Regions from separate parts of the Streptomyces sp. RGM 3693 genome, predicted to be linked through region 1. Evidence: riboswitches for the same ligand, from Rfam matches in the RefSeq annotation. Region 1 holds a riboswitch; each other region holds the start of a gene.
What was found. A riboswitch is a leader RNA that binds a small molecule or an ion and turns the genes downstream of it on or off. The one in region 1 is predicted to bind magnesium.
Positions count from the first base shown of each region.

Region 1 (5,300 bases):
CCAGGGGAAACGTCTGGGATTCCATCAGCGATCGGCCGGCTTGCCCTCTCACTCGCGAGAGATAGCCGCTCCTGAAACCCGATTGGCTTCAACTCGCCTATTTCCGCTAAAGTTTGAGGCGCACCATACAGGAAAGGGGCGCCAACATGTCCGTTAAAGAAACCATCCAGGTTGATGAGTCGCAGAAGGGCGAGCCGGGTGTTCAGGAGGTAATCACTCCCATTCCGGTCGGCAACCAGATCATCAAGAAGGCGACTTACTGGCGATCGATTCTCCAGGATGACCTCAATCCCGAGGTAACGGACGGCGTCTCGACGGTCCGGTTCGCTGTGCCTGCGATGGTGGACGAGGAGTACGAAACCGAGGAGATGAACGAAGACGGCACGAAGCAGATCGGCATCCGTCAGATCCTTGATCTCAAGTGGTATGAGGCTGACCTTGGCGCCGAAAACGTGGCCAGGCTTCAAGAAGCCGTCAAGCCATTCGTAGCCGGCGCACGCGAGTCCGAGGCTCCTATTTCGAAGCCAGCACGCAAGAAGCGCGCAGCCAAGTAAGGCAACAACGCCCCCTCCGACGAGGGGGCGTTCACGGCTCCACGGCCGGGCGCGGTTGTTCAGGAAAGATGGGCGACGCTGGCCGCCAGAGTGCGCGTCGCATGCCCGTCCTCAGCAAGCAGAGCAGCGCGTAACGTCGCCGAACCATCGCCGACCGTCGGGGGCCGGTCCGGCGTGGAACGAGCGTAATGCCCTCGCAGCCCGACTTCCTGACCCGTACCGCAGATCGACGCCGCAGCACCGGTGAGAGCCACCACGCCCTCATCCCTCTTTTGCCCGTGGATGGCGGCGTGCTCCCCATCCCTCCAGCCCGGCACTTCTCCGCGGGCACCTCCCGCGTCGACGACCGCCTCGCGGTATCGGCTCTGGTTTCCGGTAACTGACGTGAAGACAGCAGCGGGCGGTGCGGGGTTCGCGCGGCGGTGCGCCGAAGCGGTCCGGCGGGAAGGGGCTGCCGGACCGCTGTCTTCCGTGCGCAGGGGGCGGGAGTCAGGGAATCACGTGCCAGTGCGCTTCGAGGCGCCGACGGCCCTGGGGGTCCAGGACGGTGTGCCAGTGGGCGTGTGGGCGGGCGGGGCGCTCCTCGGGGGTGGGCTCGGGCACGGTCGTCAGGCCGCGGAGCGTATGCAGTACGGGGCCGTCGAGGGGGCTGTCGGCGATGCGTCGGACCACGATGGCGAGCGCGCCGAGGATGCTGTGGCCGGTGTTCCGGCCGTGGACGGCAGTGGCGGTGTGGCGGATGTGGACAGCGGTGAAGACGGACATGTGGGAGTCACCTCCGTAGAGTGGCGCGGCAGTCCAGGCGGACTGGCCGCGGGTGGGCGAACGGTTCGGCGGTGTGCGGGCTTACCGCGCCCGTGCGGACCTGATGGGCCCCGTGCGGCGCACGGGCCGTATCAGGTGCGGCTGGCCCGGGCGGCGGCTTCGGTGACGCGCTCGGCGGCCGGCAGCGGCAGGTCGGCGAAACGGGCGAGCCAGCGGGCGTCATGGCCCTGGCGGGCGAGGACGTACGCGAGGTGTACTCGCGGTTCGTACGTGGCGTGCGGGCCCTGGGGGCGCGGGCAGTTGCTCGGCCCGTCGAGGAGGTAGTCCCGCTCGGTGCCGTCGTGCAGGGTCAAACGGATCCGCGGGCAGATGTGGCCGGTGGGGCGCGGGCCGGGACGGTGGTTGGTGGTGGGGCGGGGGCATAGGGGCGACGCGATGGGTCGGGGGCCGGTGAGGTGCGGGAGCAGGCGCATGGGCCCTCCCTTCTTCGTACGGGGGTTTCGGTGGCGGCGGGTGGGGAGGACCCGCCGCCACCTGATCGGGTGGGTGGTCAGGCGCCCATGGCGAGTTGGACGATGCGGACGATCACCAGGGCCATGGCGACCAGCAGATAGGTGCGCAGGGCGGTCAGGCCGACCTTGCGGCCGGTGGAGAGGACGGGGGCCGGCAGTTGGTCCAGCGGGGGCATCCGCCAGGTTTCCCTGCCGGTGCGGTCGATGGGCCGGCCGCTGCTTCTCCAGCCCTTGCGTCGACGGCGCAGTTCCGCGTAGCCGAGGGCGAGCAGGCCGGCGACGCCGCAGATCGCCATGATGTCGAGGATCGCGGCGGAGGTGAGGTCGGGGAAGAGGACGGCGGCGGTCAGGATGACGGAGAGGGTGACGAGGACGGCGACCACGAAGGAGGTGAAGACGTTCATGGCCTTGCCGTTGACCCACGGGCCCAGTACGGCACGGTCGTTGCACAACAGGAGCAGGAAGACCGAGGCGGAGGGCAACAGGACGCCGGCGAGGGTCTGGACGCCTTCGGTGAGCAGGCCCAGCGGGGAGCCGGGGATGATCACGATGATCGCGGCGGTGAGGATGAGGCCGGCGAAGACGGCGTAGAAGCCCTTGGCGCCCTTGATGCCGCGGTGCAGGGAGTGCTTGAGGCCCAGGACGTCGCCGAGCGCGTAGGCCGTGGACAGCGAAACCGCCGAGGCGCCGATGATCGAGGCGTCGAGCAGCGCGATGGCGAAGAGCACGCCGGCGGTCTTGCCCGCGTACGCCTCCAGGCCGTGTGCGACGCCCGCCGCGTCGTCGAACTTCCCGAAGCCGCCGGTACCGGCGAACGTGACCGCGGTGAAGCCCATCATCGCCGCCGCGCCGATGACCACGATGACGATGCCGAGCCACAGGTCGGCCTTCTCGTAGCGCATGAAGCGCGGGGTGATGCGCTTGTCGATGACGTAGGACTGCTGGAAGAAGAGCTGCCAGGGCGCCACGGTCGTGCCGACGATCGCGATGATCAGCAGCATGACGTCGGAGAGTTGGGAGTGGGCCGGCAGGCCGGGGACGACGAAGTCGTGCGCCATCTGCGAGGTGGCGGGGTGGGCGATGAAGTAGATCGGGATCAGCAGCAGGGAGCCCAGGCACAGCAGGACCGCGGTGCGTTCGAAGCGGCGGAAGGACCCGGTGGAGGCAGCAACGATCACCACCGCGGCGGCGACCAGCACACTGGCGGTCTTCGGCAGTCCGAGGTAGCCGACGGCGAGGGTCACGCCGATGAACTCGGTGACGATGGTCAGCGCGTTGAGCAGGAACAGGTCGATGACCGAGAACGCGCCCCAGAACTTCCCGAACCGTTCCAGGATGAGCCGGGCGTGCCCCACCCCGGTGACGGCACCCAGCCGGAGCACCATCTCCTGGTTGACGTACAGGACCGGGACGAGCAGCAGCAGGGTCCACAGCAGGCGGGTGCCGTAGTTCTGGCCGGCCTGGGTGTAGGTGCCGAAGGCGCCGGCGTCGTTGTCGCCGACCATCACGATCAGGCCGGGACCGATGATGGCGAGCAGGGTCTTGAGCTTCGCGGACAGGCCGTGGCGCGGGGCGGTGTCGTCCTGCTTGATGGTGCCCAGGGCGCCGCGGATGTCGCCGACGTGGGCGTCGTCGAGGACGGCGGCGCGCGGTGCCGGAGTGGTCGGATTGCTGAGCGCGGTTTCGGTCATGGCAGGGCCTCCCGTTCCCCCGAGGGGGAGGTTTTGGGCAAGCGGGGGCAACCCGTTGCCCTCAGCGCGCAGGCCGACGACCCGCGGCGGCGGCAGGCCGCACGGGTGCCGGGGCAGGGGCGCGAGGAGCGCGCAGAGGGTGGTTACCGCGTGCCGGGACGGAGCGAGGGCAGGCGGAGGTCGGGCCTACTGTGGCCCGGACTATGAGGACCGCGGTCCATGTCTCTCGCCTCCTCCCGGCCGGGGCGCGCGGGGGCGCCGTACGACTCGGCAAGGAGCGGACCGGTCAACCCGACCGGTACACCCCAACTCGTCAGAGCTTTGGCACTGCACGGCGTGATCCCCCACGGGGGAAGCCACTTGGGGTCACCCCTTGGGCCGGGGAGACCTGTCCTGACCCTGGGCGTCTCTCGACGTCGTGGGGTCAGTGGCCTGTGTCCGTTGCAGACGCCTCACCGAACGAGGTGCCTTCTTTTGAACGCCTCAGAGTCTGCACCTATTTGCACATCGACGCAAGTAGAGCCGGCGCCCGACGGCCGGCGGGCGCTCCGACACCGACCTCGCACCCCCAAAGCCTTGGCCTGCACTTATCCATACATTTGCACGTATGCGCAAATAGCCCCAAGGGTACGACCATGCCGGCACCGCGTTTATTTGCGTATGGATGCAATAAGCGGCAGACTGCTCACGGCGCACGTCCCGCCGCACTTCGGATGCGGCATCTGGCCGGCGCCGTGGAACCGCATCACGGAACGGAGGCAGCCATGGGTCAAGACCCCCTCAGTCCCCGCTGCCTCACCGGCAGCCACTGACGCGTCCGCCACTCTCCCCGGCATCGACCCGGCATCCGTGGCCAAGCCCGTAGCGCCTCGCCCGTTCGTCTCGATCCCGCCGCACGCGCCGTGGCACGTCCCCTGCGGCAGGCGTCCTTCCCTGTCTGTTTTCTCCCACGCCGGGCCGGAAATCCGCCCCGTACTCGCACCATGGCCGTCCGCCACGGGCGCGGTGCGGGCGGTGTCGGGGCCACAGTGTGGTCGGAGGTTGATGTGATGTCGTCGTTCCCCACGCGCCCGGAGGTCGTGCGGGCCTCCCTGCCCTCCCGGGTCGCCGGCCGGATGTCCCGAATGAGCTGGGTGGACGTGGTGGTCGCCGCCGCGGTGCTGGTCCTGCTGTACGCCACCTTGCGGGTGGGCCAGGGCACCACGGTCCGCTTCGCCACCGGCCAGCACGTCAACGTCGACACCGACCCCGGCCAACTGCCCTACGACGCCGCACGCAGCCTGCTGCGGATGTTCGTCGCGCTCGCGGTCTCGACGGTCTTCACCTTCGTCTACGCCTACGCCGCCGCCCGCAGCCGCCGATTGGAGCGGATCCTCATCCCGGCCCTGGACATCCTCCAGTCCGTGCCGGTGCTGGGCTTCCTCACCGTCGCGGTGACCGGGTTCATCGCCCTGTTCCCCGGTTCGATGCTGGGCTTGGAGTGCGCGTCGATCTTCGCGATCTTCACCTCGCAGGCGTGGAACATGACCTTCGGCTTCTACCACTCCCTCACCTCCCTCCCACGCGAACTGGACGAACTCTCCCGCTCGTTCCGCTTCACCCGCTGGATGCGCTTCTGGAAGGTGGAACTGCCGGCGGGGGCGATCGGACTGGTGTGGAACGGCATGATGAGCTTCGGCGGCGGCTGGTTCTTCCTCGTCGCCTCCGAGGCCATCAGCGTCAACAACCGCGACTACGCCCTGCCCGGCGTCGGCTCCTACGCCGGTGCGGCCATCGCC
Region 1 is NZ_JBMPPQ010000003.1:932,703-938,002, forward strand. It holds gene ACO0M4_RS32570 (hypothetical protein) at 147-554, shown strand; gene ACO0M4_RS32575 (hypothetical protein) at 1,044-1,319, opposite strand; gene ACO0M4_RS32580 (hypothetical protein) at 1,451-1,792, opposite strand; gene ACO0M4_RS32585 (NRAMP family divalent metal transporter) at 1,870-3,522, opposite strand; M-box (ykoK) riboswitch at 3,820-3,993, opposite strand; gene ACO0M4_RS32590 (ABC transporter permease) at 4,572-5,300, shown strand, end outside.

Region 2 (5,300 bases), 430 kb from region 1:
CGAACCGCTCGGCATCGGCCCATCGGGCGGCCGATGACCAGGCACCGCTTTCCCTGACGGTGGTGCTGCCGTCTTCCCGCTGCCAGAGCGCGTATCCGGTCGGCCCGGTGGCCACCAGGTGCCGGGCGTCGGGGGACAGCGCCGCATGCAGTGCGCCGCCGGGGAGTTCGACGGTAGCGGTATGGGTGCCGGTGGCGGTGTCCAAGATGCCGGTGGTGCCCTCGGCTCCGGCGACCGCGACCAGATCGTGTTCGGTACTGAGTGCCACCGGGGCGTCGTCGAGAGTGATATCCCAGGCGATCCCCAGGTCGGCGCCGGGTGCGGCGATGCTCATACGGCGACTCCCGCGACGGCCAGGCAGCCGGCGAAGCCGCGTTCCAGTTCGGATCGGTCCAGGTTGCGGCCGATGAACACCAGCCGGTTGCCGCGGAGTTCCCCGTCGTTCCAGTCGCGGCCGAACTCGCCGACCAGCAGCATGTGCACCCCCTGGAACACGTACTGCTTGGGGGCGCCCGCGATGGCCAGGATGCCCTTGGAGCGGAAGATGTCGACGCCCTTGGTGCGCAGCAGGGTGCCGAGCCACTGGTTGAGCCGGTCCTCGTCGAGTTCGCCGGGCAGGTCGATGCCGACGGAGGTGACGGTGGTGTCGTGCTGGTGCTCGGTCTCGGTGAGGAAGGACGGGTCGTCCCTGAGCACGCGGTCGAGGTCGAATGCGCCGACGTCCAGGACCTGTTGCAGGTCGATCTCGGCGCGCTGGGCGGGGATGATCTGGACGCCGGTGTTGATCGCGTGGATGCGCGAGACGACCTCCGCGACGGTGGCCTCGTCGGCGAGGTCGGTCTTGTTGAGCACGATCCGGTCGGCGAAGGCGATCTGCTCGACGGCCTCGTTCTCCACGCCTTCGGGCTTCACCTCGTCCAGGTGCTGCAGGACGTGGGCGGCGTCGACGAGGGTGACGATGGCGTCCAAGCGCAGCTGGGCGGCGATCTCGTCGTCCATGAAGAAGGTCTGGGCGACGGGTGCGGGGTCGGCGAGGCCGGTGGTCTCGATCAGGATGTGGTCGAACTTCTCCCGGCGGCGCATCAACGCGCCCAGGATGCGGATGAGATCGCCGCGCACGGTGCAGCAGATGCAGCCGTTGTTCATCTCGAAGATCTCTTCTTCGGCGTCCAGGACGAGGGCGTCGTCGATGCCGACCTCGCCGAACTCGTTCTCGATGACGGCGACTCGCAGGCCGTGCTGCTCGGTGAGGATGCGATTGAGCAGGGTGGTCTTGCCCGAGCCGAGGAACCCGGTCAGTACGGTCACGGGGACGCGGTCGTCCACGGCGTCGGCGGTTTCTACGGCCTGCGGTGTCCGGTCGGCGGTGTCGGTCATGACGGGTCAGGCTCCTTCGGGTGCGGTGGCGAGCAGGCGGCACAGGTCGCCCTCGGTGACCTGGTCGGCCGGGCGGTGCAGGGTCCAGCGGCGGGCGGGGCCGTCCATCGGCAGGACGGCGATGACCGTCTCAAGCGGCGGGCAACCAGGCTCGGTGCAGGCGAGTTGGCGGATCACCACGGCGCTGTCCTCGTCGAGGCCGAGCAGACGCCGCACGGCCTCCTTCAGTTCGGGGAACTGCGGCGGTCGCGCTGACAGCTGGCCGGGCAATGGCATGGGATCTCCTCGACGGACGTCTTGAGCACCGAGCCGCATGCATGGGCGAACGCACCCGGAGCCACAGTGTGTTGACGCGTTCCTGCTGATCGTGGTGGTTCCTCGCTTCCGTGAGCTCGCTTCTGTGAGCTCGCTTCTGTGAGTCCGTCCGGCGAAGGCACAGGCAGGCAGTGCGGTCACATGCCGGTGAGCCGGTGCTCTGCGTCCACGGCTCAGCAGCGGTTCCGCCCACGCTAGATGAAAATGAATTCCATGTCTATTTGTGCCCGCGGAGTGCACCGGGGATCGGAACCACCCTGATTCCGGCCGACCTCCGGCGACTTTTGCGAATGCCAAGCTTGGTTAACACTGAAGGTGCAGGCTCTCCCGTCGGAAGAGATCCGTTGACGCGGGGGGAGAGAGCAGGGTTTGCCATGCTGACCAGTGCGCACACTTCTCACACGAACCACACGCACCAGCACGGGGCGGGATGCGGGCACGTCGCCGTCCCGCACGACGACCACGTCGACTACGTACACGACGGGCACGTGCACCGGATCCATGACGACCACGCCGACGAGTGCGAGCCCACAGGCCACACGGTCCACCAGGACCACGACCACCAGCACCGGCCCGGATGCGGCCACGTCGCCATACCGCACGCCGACCATGTGGATTACGTCCACGACGGGCACCGCCACGCCCTGCACGACGGGCACTGGGACGACCACTGATCCCGTGCCGTGCGCCGCCCGCAGAGGCCGCGGTCAAGGTTGCGTCAAGGGCTTGCACGATCAGGCAAGAGCGAGGGTAGGTTTATTGGCCGTTGGAAACGAATGAATTCAGACACCTCGTTCGGTGAGGCGTCTGCACGGTCACCGGCCACTGGCCCCATGACGTCAAGAGACGCCTAGGTTCAGGACAGGTCTCCCCGGCCCAAGGGGTGACCCCAAGTCGCTTCCCCGGCACGGGGATTGCGCCGTGGAGTGTCCAAAGCTCTGACGAGCTGGGGTGAACCAGCCATGGTGGGCCGGTCCGCGCTTTGTCGTGTCCGTCCGGCGCTCGTGCGTCCCGGCCGCAAGGAGGCGAGAGACATGGACGGCCACTCCAGAAGTCCGGGCCACAGTCGGCCCGCATTCGTATGTCTTCTCCGACCTCCGGTACGCGGTAACCGCCTCCCCTGCGCGCTGTAGGCGCCCCTCCCCCACACCCATGCGGCCACCGGCCGTGCCGGGTCGCCGTGCTGCGCCCTCGCAGGGGATCGCTGCTGCGCACCCAACCTCCCCCGCCCCTCAGAAGGCCGACACCACCACCGTCTCCGCTGCGGGAGACGCCTGCGCAGGAAGCACAGAGCGGCTGTGCCGGCCCGTCAACTCCCCACCGAACACGCTCCATTGGCCGACCCGCTCGGGAGGTGCCCGCATGAATCTCCTGCACCGCCTGCTCCACCGGCGCCCCAGGACCGTTGTGTGCCCTGTGCTGACGCACTGCACGCTCCAGGCCGTGTGCGACCGCCGCGTCGAGAAGAAGATACGCGCCCTGTGCTTCCTCGCATTCGCAGACACCGACACGCGTCTGCACAGTCTCCACACCATCCAGTCGGACGGCAGCGTCCATGTGCTCCTGCAGATGACGCTCACCGCGGACAGTCCCGCCGCCGCTGCCTTGGAACGACTGGCCGTCCGGCTGACACGCGAACCCCAGGTGCGTGATCTGCGCTGGCAGCTGCACACCCCGGCCACCAGCGGCGACAGCGCCGACCGCCCCATCAGCCCGGGACGGTTTTCCCATGAAACTTCTGTCCGGCCCTCTCTTCCGACGCCCGAGGACTCCCATGGAACCGAGAGTTCCTGGCTCAGAACATGAAGGAGGACTGGCTCCGGCAGGGGCCGCAGCCAGTCCTCCTTCTCTTTACTCCCCCGGTCTGGTCGGTAGATCGGGGGCGGTGTCCGGTGAGCTTCCGGGATTGCCGGTCACCCACCGGGCATCGCATGGGCTATGCCCCGCGCTCCTGCTTGCCGGCACGGGAGCGGGCCAGGCCGAGGACGCCGACCGCCAGGCCCGCGATGCCCAGATTCCGGGCCGTGGAGTCGTGGGCGTTCGCGGGCGCGGCCGTCGGAGTCTTCGGTGCCGCAGTCGGCGCGTCGTCGGGGGCCGCCGCGGTGAGCTTCAGCGTCGGGGCCGGGTTCTCCGGCTCGGGCTGGCCGGGCCGCTTCGCCTCGATCCAGCGGACGATCTTGCCGTCGGAGTAGGTCTGCAACGCCTTAAAGGCCAACTGGCTGGCTCCGGTGAGCAGTTGCCCGAAAGCGACGGTGAAGTCCTGGTAATTGCGGGGGTCAATCTTGCCGCCGGTCCAGATGATCTCCGAGACGGCGTCGGTGATGTCGCCGTCGCCATGGCGCCGTAGGTGAGCTTGACGAGGGCGTCCCGGACCTCGTCCGCACGCCGGTACTGCTGGGGTTCCGGGTGCGGGCGGTGCTGCTGCGACTGGTCGTCCGACATGGTGGAGCTCCTCTCCGGTGATGTCCGGTCAACGGCGTTACGCACGGGGCCCGGCAGGGCACAACAACGCCTGAGTGCCGTTGCGCACCACACCTCGGGCCCTGTCGGCCCGATCTTCGATGCAATGCCCCATCCACCACCCTGCCCGTTCGGCGTGACCGGCAGCACCACCCGGGAGAGGAGGGACCCTCCCTGTCCCCCGACGACGATCAACTCCGCGACCTCGCGGAACAGCTCCCACCCGACGCCGCCCCCTACCCGCCCGTCCGCATACCGGCGGCTCCCGCGGCACCGTTCCGGCGCTGGGCGGTCTGGCTGATACTGGCCACCGCAATCGCAGTCCTGGTCACCGGCGTGGCCCTGGCGCACGGACTGCTCCTGGCCGGCGGACTGGTGCTGGCCGGACTGGCCGGACAACACTTCACACCACCCCGCTCCGCCACCTCCGGCCGCGACCACCGCCGGTAGCCGGACGGGGACCGGACCAGCGCCGGTAGCCGAATGGGGACCGCCCGTACGCCGCCGGACGTGCCCGGCCCGCTTGCCGTCGCTTGGGGACTCCGAAGGGCAAGCGGGCCGGTGGTTTTCACGCGCCCCCGCGGGAGCGCGCCTCACGTGACGCGGCGACTCCTCGATGCCACGGCGATACACAGCGCACCCAGCAGCAGGGTCAGGGCGCCGATGGCGATGTTGTTCCAGATGACCCCCATGTCAGGACCGCGTCCAACGATCCAAGGCGACACGATCATCCAGGCGCCGATCGCGCACATCGCGCCGCTCAGGCCGTACATGCGTTCCGGAGTGACGGTGAACCCGATCGCCAGCAGGGCGATCGCGATGCCGACGATGAGGTTGTGGTTCACCAGCGCCGGTTGCGAGGCCGTGTAGTGCACGATCCAGGGTGATGCCGCGCAGTACAGACCGACCAGGAACACCGGCCCGTCGACGAACACCACGTCCCGCCCGCCGAGCGTCCGCTCGAACCGGGCCCTCATCTCGGAAACGTCAGGGTGACCAGCGAGATCTCCCCTGGGGTGTGAGACGTCGGCCATACGACTCGCCTCCTTCGGTCACGCGTCGGGGCCGCATCACGTGGCATCGACCACTCATCCTTATTTTGCTCTTATGTCGCCTTTATGTGTAGATGCTGAACCAGGGAAATTCGA
Region 2 is NZ_JBMPPQ010000003.1:1,357,814-1,363,113, forward strand. It holds gene ACO0M4_RS34390 (WD40 repeat domain-containing protein) at 1-334, opposite strand, end outside; gene ACO0M4_RS34395 (CobW family GTP-binding protein) at 331-1,377, opposite strand; gene ACO0M4_RS34400 (hypothetical protein) at 1,384-1,653, opposite strand; gene ACO0M4_RS34405 (hypothetical protein) at 2,067-2,366, shown strand; M-box (ykoK) riboswitch at 2,476-2,650, shown strand; gene ACO0M4_RS34410 (hypothetical protein) at 3,055-3,498, shown strand; gene ACO0M4_RS34415 (DUF1775 domain-containing protein) at 3,629-4,156, opposite strand; gene ACO0M4_RS34420 (SPW repeat protein) at 4,746-5,186, opposite strand.
Region 2: it holds a riboswitch for magnesium, as region 1 does, so the genes downstream of both, ACO0M4_RS34410 (hypothetical protein) here and ACO0M4_RS32585 (NRAMP family divalent metal transporter) in region 1, are expected to answer to the same signal.

Region 3 (5,300 bases), on a different contig from region 1:
CCGATGCGGACCGGCTGGCCGGGCCGGAGGCGGGCGGCGCAGGCGACGACGGTGGTCTCGGTCGGGCCGTAGGTGTTCCACATCTCGCGGCCGGGCCCGGCGAAGCGGTCGACGAGCCCGGCGGGGCAGGACTCGCCGCCGACGATCAGCAGTCGGACCCGGCGCATCGCCTCGTCCGGCCAGAGTGCGGCGAGGGTGGGGACGGTGGAGACCACGGTGATGCCGCGCTCGACCAGCCACGGGCCGAGTTCGTGGCCGGCCCGGACCAGCGAGCGGGGGGCGGGCACCAGGCAGGCGCCGTGCCGCCAGGCGAGCCACATCTCCTCGCAGGAGGCGTCGAAGGCGACGGACAGCCCGGCCAGCACCCGGTCGCCGGGGCCCAGCGGCCGGTCCTGGCAGAACAGGCCGGCCTCGGCGTCGACGAAGGCGGCGGCGGAACGGTGGCTGACCGCCACGCCCTTGGGCGCGCCGGTCGAACCCGAAGTGAAGATGATCCAGGCGTCGTCCTGGAGGCCGGGGCCACGCGGGTCCCCGGCGGGCCGGGACAGGCCGGGCAGCAGGCCGTCCGGGCCGAGGACGGCGCAGACGGCGGCCTCCCGGAAGACGGTGGCGGCCCGCTCGTCGGGGTCGTCGGCGTCGACCGGTACGTACGCCGCTCCGCTGCGCAGGACGGCGAGGATCGACAGGTACAGCTCGGCGGTTCCGGAGGGCACGCGGACTCCGACCCGGTCGCCGGGACCGATCCCACGGTCCCTGAGCTGCCGTGCGCGGCGTTCGATCTCGGCACACAGATCGCGGTAGGTGATCACCTCGGAACCCGTGTCCAGGGCGATCGCCTGGGGATGTGCGACGGCGGTGGCATCGAGCACGTCGAGCAGCGTCCGCGGGGCCGGGGTGCCGGCGGTGCGGTATACGGCCCGTTCGGGCACTGGCTCGGACGGCTCGAAGGACGATTCGAGAAGGGGCGACGACATCGATATGCCTCTGTTCGGTGCCGGTGGGTGTGAAGACCCTCGGACGTTCGCCCCTAGAGATGCCGCTGACCAGGCACGGGTTCGCCTGCCGGGCTGTCAGATCCGCTAATCGAACATGCTGTGAAAGTGCCGGTCGGCCGCTTGGGCAGGTGGCACTGGGAATGCGGCTCGGACGCCTGACCGCGACGTGGGAAAGAATTGACTCCGGCCGGGGATTGTTTTCGGCACCGCTCCCCCGGAACCACAAAACCGCAGGTCAGAGCCACAATGCGGATCGGTTACGGACCAACCGGTCAAGCCTTGGCCAAATAATTGCGCACATGAGCAATTATTCATCGAGTTCTCATAGCGCCCTCATCGCGCTGTCATGACACCGCCATACCCTCGCAACGCGCCCGTCACACCCCGGAACATCCCCACGATGTCCACCAACAGGAAGCCGGCGCGGACTACTTGAGAATGTTCACCGCCCGGGCCACCACCAGGACGACCGTCAGCAGCGACACCGCCGACTGGAGCAGCATCAACAGCTTCGCCCAACGAGTCAACGGCATCACGTCGGTCGGGCTGAAGGCGGTGGCGTTGGTGAAGGACAGGTACAGATAGTCGGCGAACTGCGGCTCCCAGTGCTCCGGGGCCAGCTCTGGCGTCGCCATCTGTGGGAAGAGGAAGTCGGGGTAGCGGCGCACCGCATGGACCCGGGCGACCGGGCCGCCGCGGTCCCACTCCCAGTACCACAGCGCGAAGACGATGACGTTGGTGGCCCAGATGCTGCCGCCGGTCGCCAGCAGCGGCCCGGCGTCCCCGCCCTCGGTACCGCGCACCAGACCGATCACCAGATGCACCGCGGACCAGCCGTTCGCCGCGCTGATCATCGCGATCAGCGCCAGCCCCGCCCACCGGTAGAGCCGGGAGACCCGCTCGATGCGGAACGGGTCGACCACCACCAGCACGAGCAACAGCGCGGTCTCCAACCCCGGCAGCAGCCACTCCGGATGGATCGCCAACCGCTCCGGCAGCCGCCACTGCAAGGCCACCGCCACCGACACCGCGAGCGTCGAGGGCCAGCGGGGCTCACCGCGGGTGACCCGCCGCCAGGCCGGCCGCAGCCGCCGCCCCGCCTCCTCCACCCCCGCGACGGCGGGCGCCAACAACGCCTCGATGCGGTCCAACCGCTCGGCTTCGGTACCGGCTTCGCCCGCCTTGCCGGGCTCGGGGTCCTGGGACATGCGGCTCATGCTCACCCGAGGTCGGTGCGGTGTCCAGCAGCTCGGCCCGGACGGCGGGACGGACCCGTCGCGGGGTTAAGAGTCGGTCAAAAACTTGCAGACTTGCGCAAGTGTCTCCTGGCGGGGTCTACACTTCTAGAGGTTTACGACAGCGGTCACCTCGTTCGGTGAGGCGTCGTCATGGACACAGGCCACTGATCCCACCCGTCGAGAGACGCTCCGGATCAGGACAGGTCTCCCCGGCCCAAGGGGTGACCCCAAGTGGCTGCCCCGCACGGGGCTACGCCGTGACGTGCCAAAGCTCTGACGAGTGGGGGTGAACCAGTCGATGGGGACTGGTCCGCTCCTTGCCGGATCGACGACGGCGCACCCTACGCGCCCCGACCGGAAGGAGGCGAGAGACATGGATTGCAGTAGTCCGGGCCATCATCGGCCCCCCTTCCGCCTGCCCTCGCATTCTTCCGGCACGCGGTAGCCACCTTCCCTGCGCGGCCTCCCCGCCGCACCACGCCCCCGTACGGCCCACCGCCGACACGGGTCGCCGTGCTGCGCGCCCGCGCAGGGAAGATGGCTGCCTCGCGCCCCCAACACCTCCCCCGCCCGGGGGACTTGGAAGGTCGCCATGACCGAGACCACCGTCCGCTCCACGGTCCCCGCCCCGCACCCCACCGCCGTGCTCGACGACGCGCACACCGGTGACATCCGCGGCGCGCTCGGCACCATCAAGCACGACGACACCGCCCCGCGCCGGGGCCTGTCCGCCAAGCTCAAGACCCTGCTGGCCGTCGTCGGCCCCGGCCTGATCGTGATGGTCGGCGACAACGACGCCGGCGCCTTCACCACCTACGGCCAGGCCGGCCAGAACTACGGCACCCACCTGCTGTGGACCCTGCTCCTGCTCGTCCCGGTCCTCTACGTCAACCAGGAGATGGTGCTCCGGCTCGGCGCCGTCACCGGCGTGGGGCACGCCCGGCTCATCCTGGAACGGTTCGGGAAGTTCTGGGGCGCGTTCTCGGTCATCGACCTGTTCCTGCTCAACGCGCTGACGCTGGTGACGGAGTTCATCGGCATCACCCTCGCCGCCGGATACCTCGGGCTGCCCAAGGTCGGCGCGGTGCTGCTGGCCGCCGCCGTGATCATCGCCTCCGCCTTCACCGGGTCGTTCCGGCGGTTCGAGCGGATCGCCATCGCCCTGTGCGCGGCGTCGCTGCTGCTCGTCCCGCTCTACTTCCTGGTCCACCCGTCCACCGGACAGATGGCCCACGACTTCGTCGTCCCGCACCTCCCCGACGGACCCGGTGGACCGTCGGCGGTGATGCTGCTGATCATCGGCATCGTCGGTACCACCGTCGCCCCGTGGCAGCTCTTCTTCCAGCAGTCCTACGTCATCGACAAGCGCATCACCCCGCGCTACATGTCCTACGAGAAGGCCGACCTGTGGATCGGCATCGCCATCGTGGTGCTCGGCGCCGCCGCCCTGATGGGCTGCACCGCCGCCGCCTTCGCCGGCACCAAGGGCGTCGGCGCCTTCACCGACACCGCCGGCATCGCACACGGCCTGGCCGCACACGCCGGCAAGCTCGCCGGAGTGCTGTTCGCCATCGCCCTGCTGGACGCCTCGATCATCGGCGCCTTCGCGGTGTCCCTGTCCACCGCCTACGCCATCGGCGACGTCTTTGGCATCCGGCACTCCCTGCACCGCGGAGTCGGCGGCGCCAAGGGCTTCTACGCCGTCTACGCGGGTCTGGTCGCCGCGGCCGCCGCGATCGTGCTGATCCCCGGCTCGCCGCTGGGCCTGCTCACCGAGGGCGTACAGACCCTGGCCGGGGTGCTGCTGCCCTCCGCCTCCGTCTTCCTGCTGCTCCTCTGCAACGACCGGGCGGTGCTCGGCCCCTGGGTCAACGGCCCCCGGACCAACGCCTTCACCGCCGCCGTCGTCGGCGTCCTGGTCACCCTGTCGGTGATCCTCACGGCCTCGGTCCTCTTCCCGGACATCGACGCGAGCACCATCCTCACCCTCATGGCCGGCTGCGGCGCGGCCGGGGTACTGGCGCTCGGGTACGCGGAGGTGCGGCGCCGCCGCAAGGGCTGGGCGTTCGGCGGCCGGCCGGTGGACCGCACCGGCCGGAACGACTGGCGGATGCCGCCCCTGGAGGCGCTGCCCCGACCGGTCTTCTCCACCGGACACAAGGTCGGCCTGGCCGCGCTGCGGACCTATCTGCTGCTCGCCATGGTCCTGGTCGTCGTCAAGCTCGTCCAAGTGGCGCTCGGCCACTGAGGTTTCCGGCCCACCGCCGGTACCGGTCCACCATCCCGCCCTCTCCGAGGAGGTGCTCCCATGCACACCCTGACCGTCGTCGACTTCCTGGTCCGACTCGCCACCGGCGTGGCCTGCGGAGCGCTCATCGGTGTCGAGCGCCAATGGCGCGCCCGGATGGCGGGCCTGCGCACCAACGCCCTCGTCGCCGCCGGCGCCACCCTCTTCGTCCTCTACAGCACCGCCGTCGGGGACTCCGGCAGCCCCACCCGGGTCGCCTCGTACGTCGTCTCCGGTATCGGCTTCCTCGGTGGCGGGGTGATCCTGCGGGACGGGGCGGGGGTACGCGGACTGAACACCGCCGCCACCCTGTGGTGCTCGGCCGCGGTCGGCGTACTGGCCGCCTCCGGACGGCTCGAATTCGCCGTCCTCGGCACCCTCGCCGTGCTCGCCGTCCACCTCGTCCTGCGCCCGGCCGGGCGGCTGCTGGACCGGGCCCCGGCGTCCGGGTCCGACCCCGACGCGGCCGTGCACGCCACCGTGCACGTGGTCTGCGAGCGCCGGGCGGAGACGCACATCCGCGCCCTCCTGCTCCAGGCGCTGACCTCGTCCGGACTGACCCCCATCAGCCTGCGGGCCCGCCGGGACGCCGAGGACACCACCAGCATCCGCGCCGCGGTCACCGTCTCCGGCAACCTCGCCCAGGCCCTGGAACAGGTCATCGCCCGGCTCTCCCTGGAACCCGACGTCCGGGACCTGCACTGGCACCTGGACGAGTCCGAAGTCGCCCCGGAACAACGGGCACTGGCTTGACCAAGCCGGTAAATCCAGCCACCAGAG
Region 3 is NZ_JBMPPQ010000001.1:2,615,239-2,620,538, reverse strand. It holds gene pls (epsilon-poly-L-lysine synthase Pls) at 1-974, opposite strand, end outside; gene ACO0M4_RS11185 (hypothetical protein) at 1,424-2,203, opposite strand; M-box (ykoK) riboswitch at 2,356-2,526, shown strand; gene ACO0M4_RS11180 (NRAMP family divalent metal transporter) at 2,826-4,481, shown strand; gene ACO0M4_RS11175 (MgtC/SapB family protein) at 4,542-5,273, shown strand.
Region 3: it holds a riboswitch for magnesium, as region 1 does, so the genes downstream of both, ACO0M4_RS11180 (NRAMP family divalent metal transporter) here and ACO0M4_RS32585 (NRAMP family divalent metal transporter) in region 1, are expected to answer to the same signal.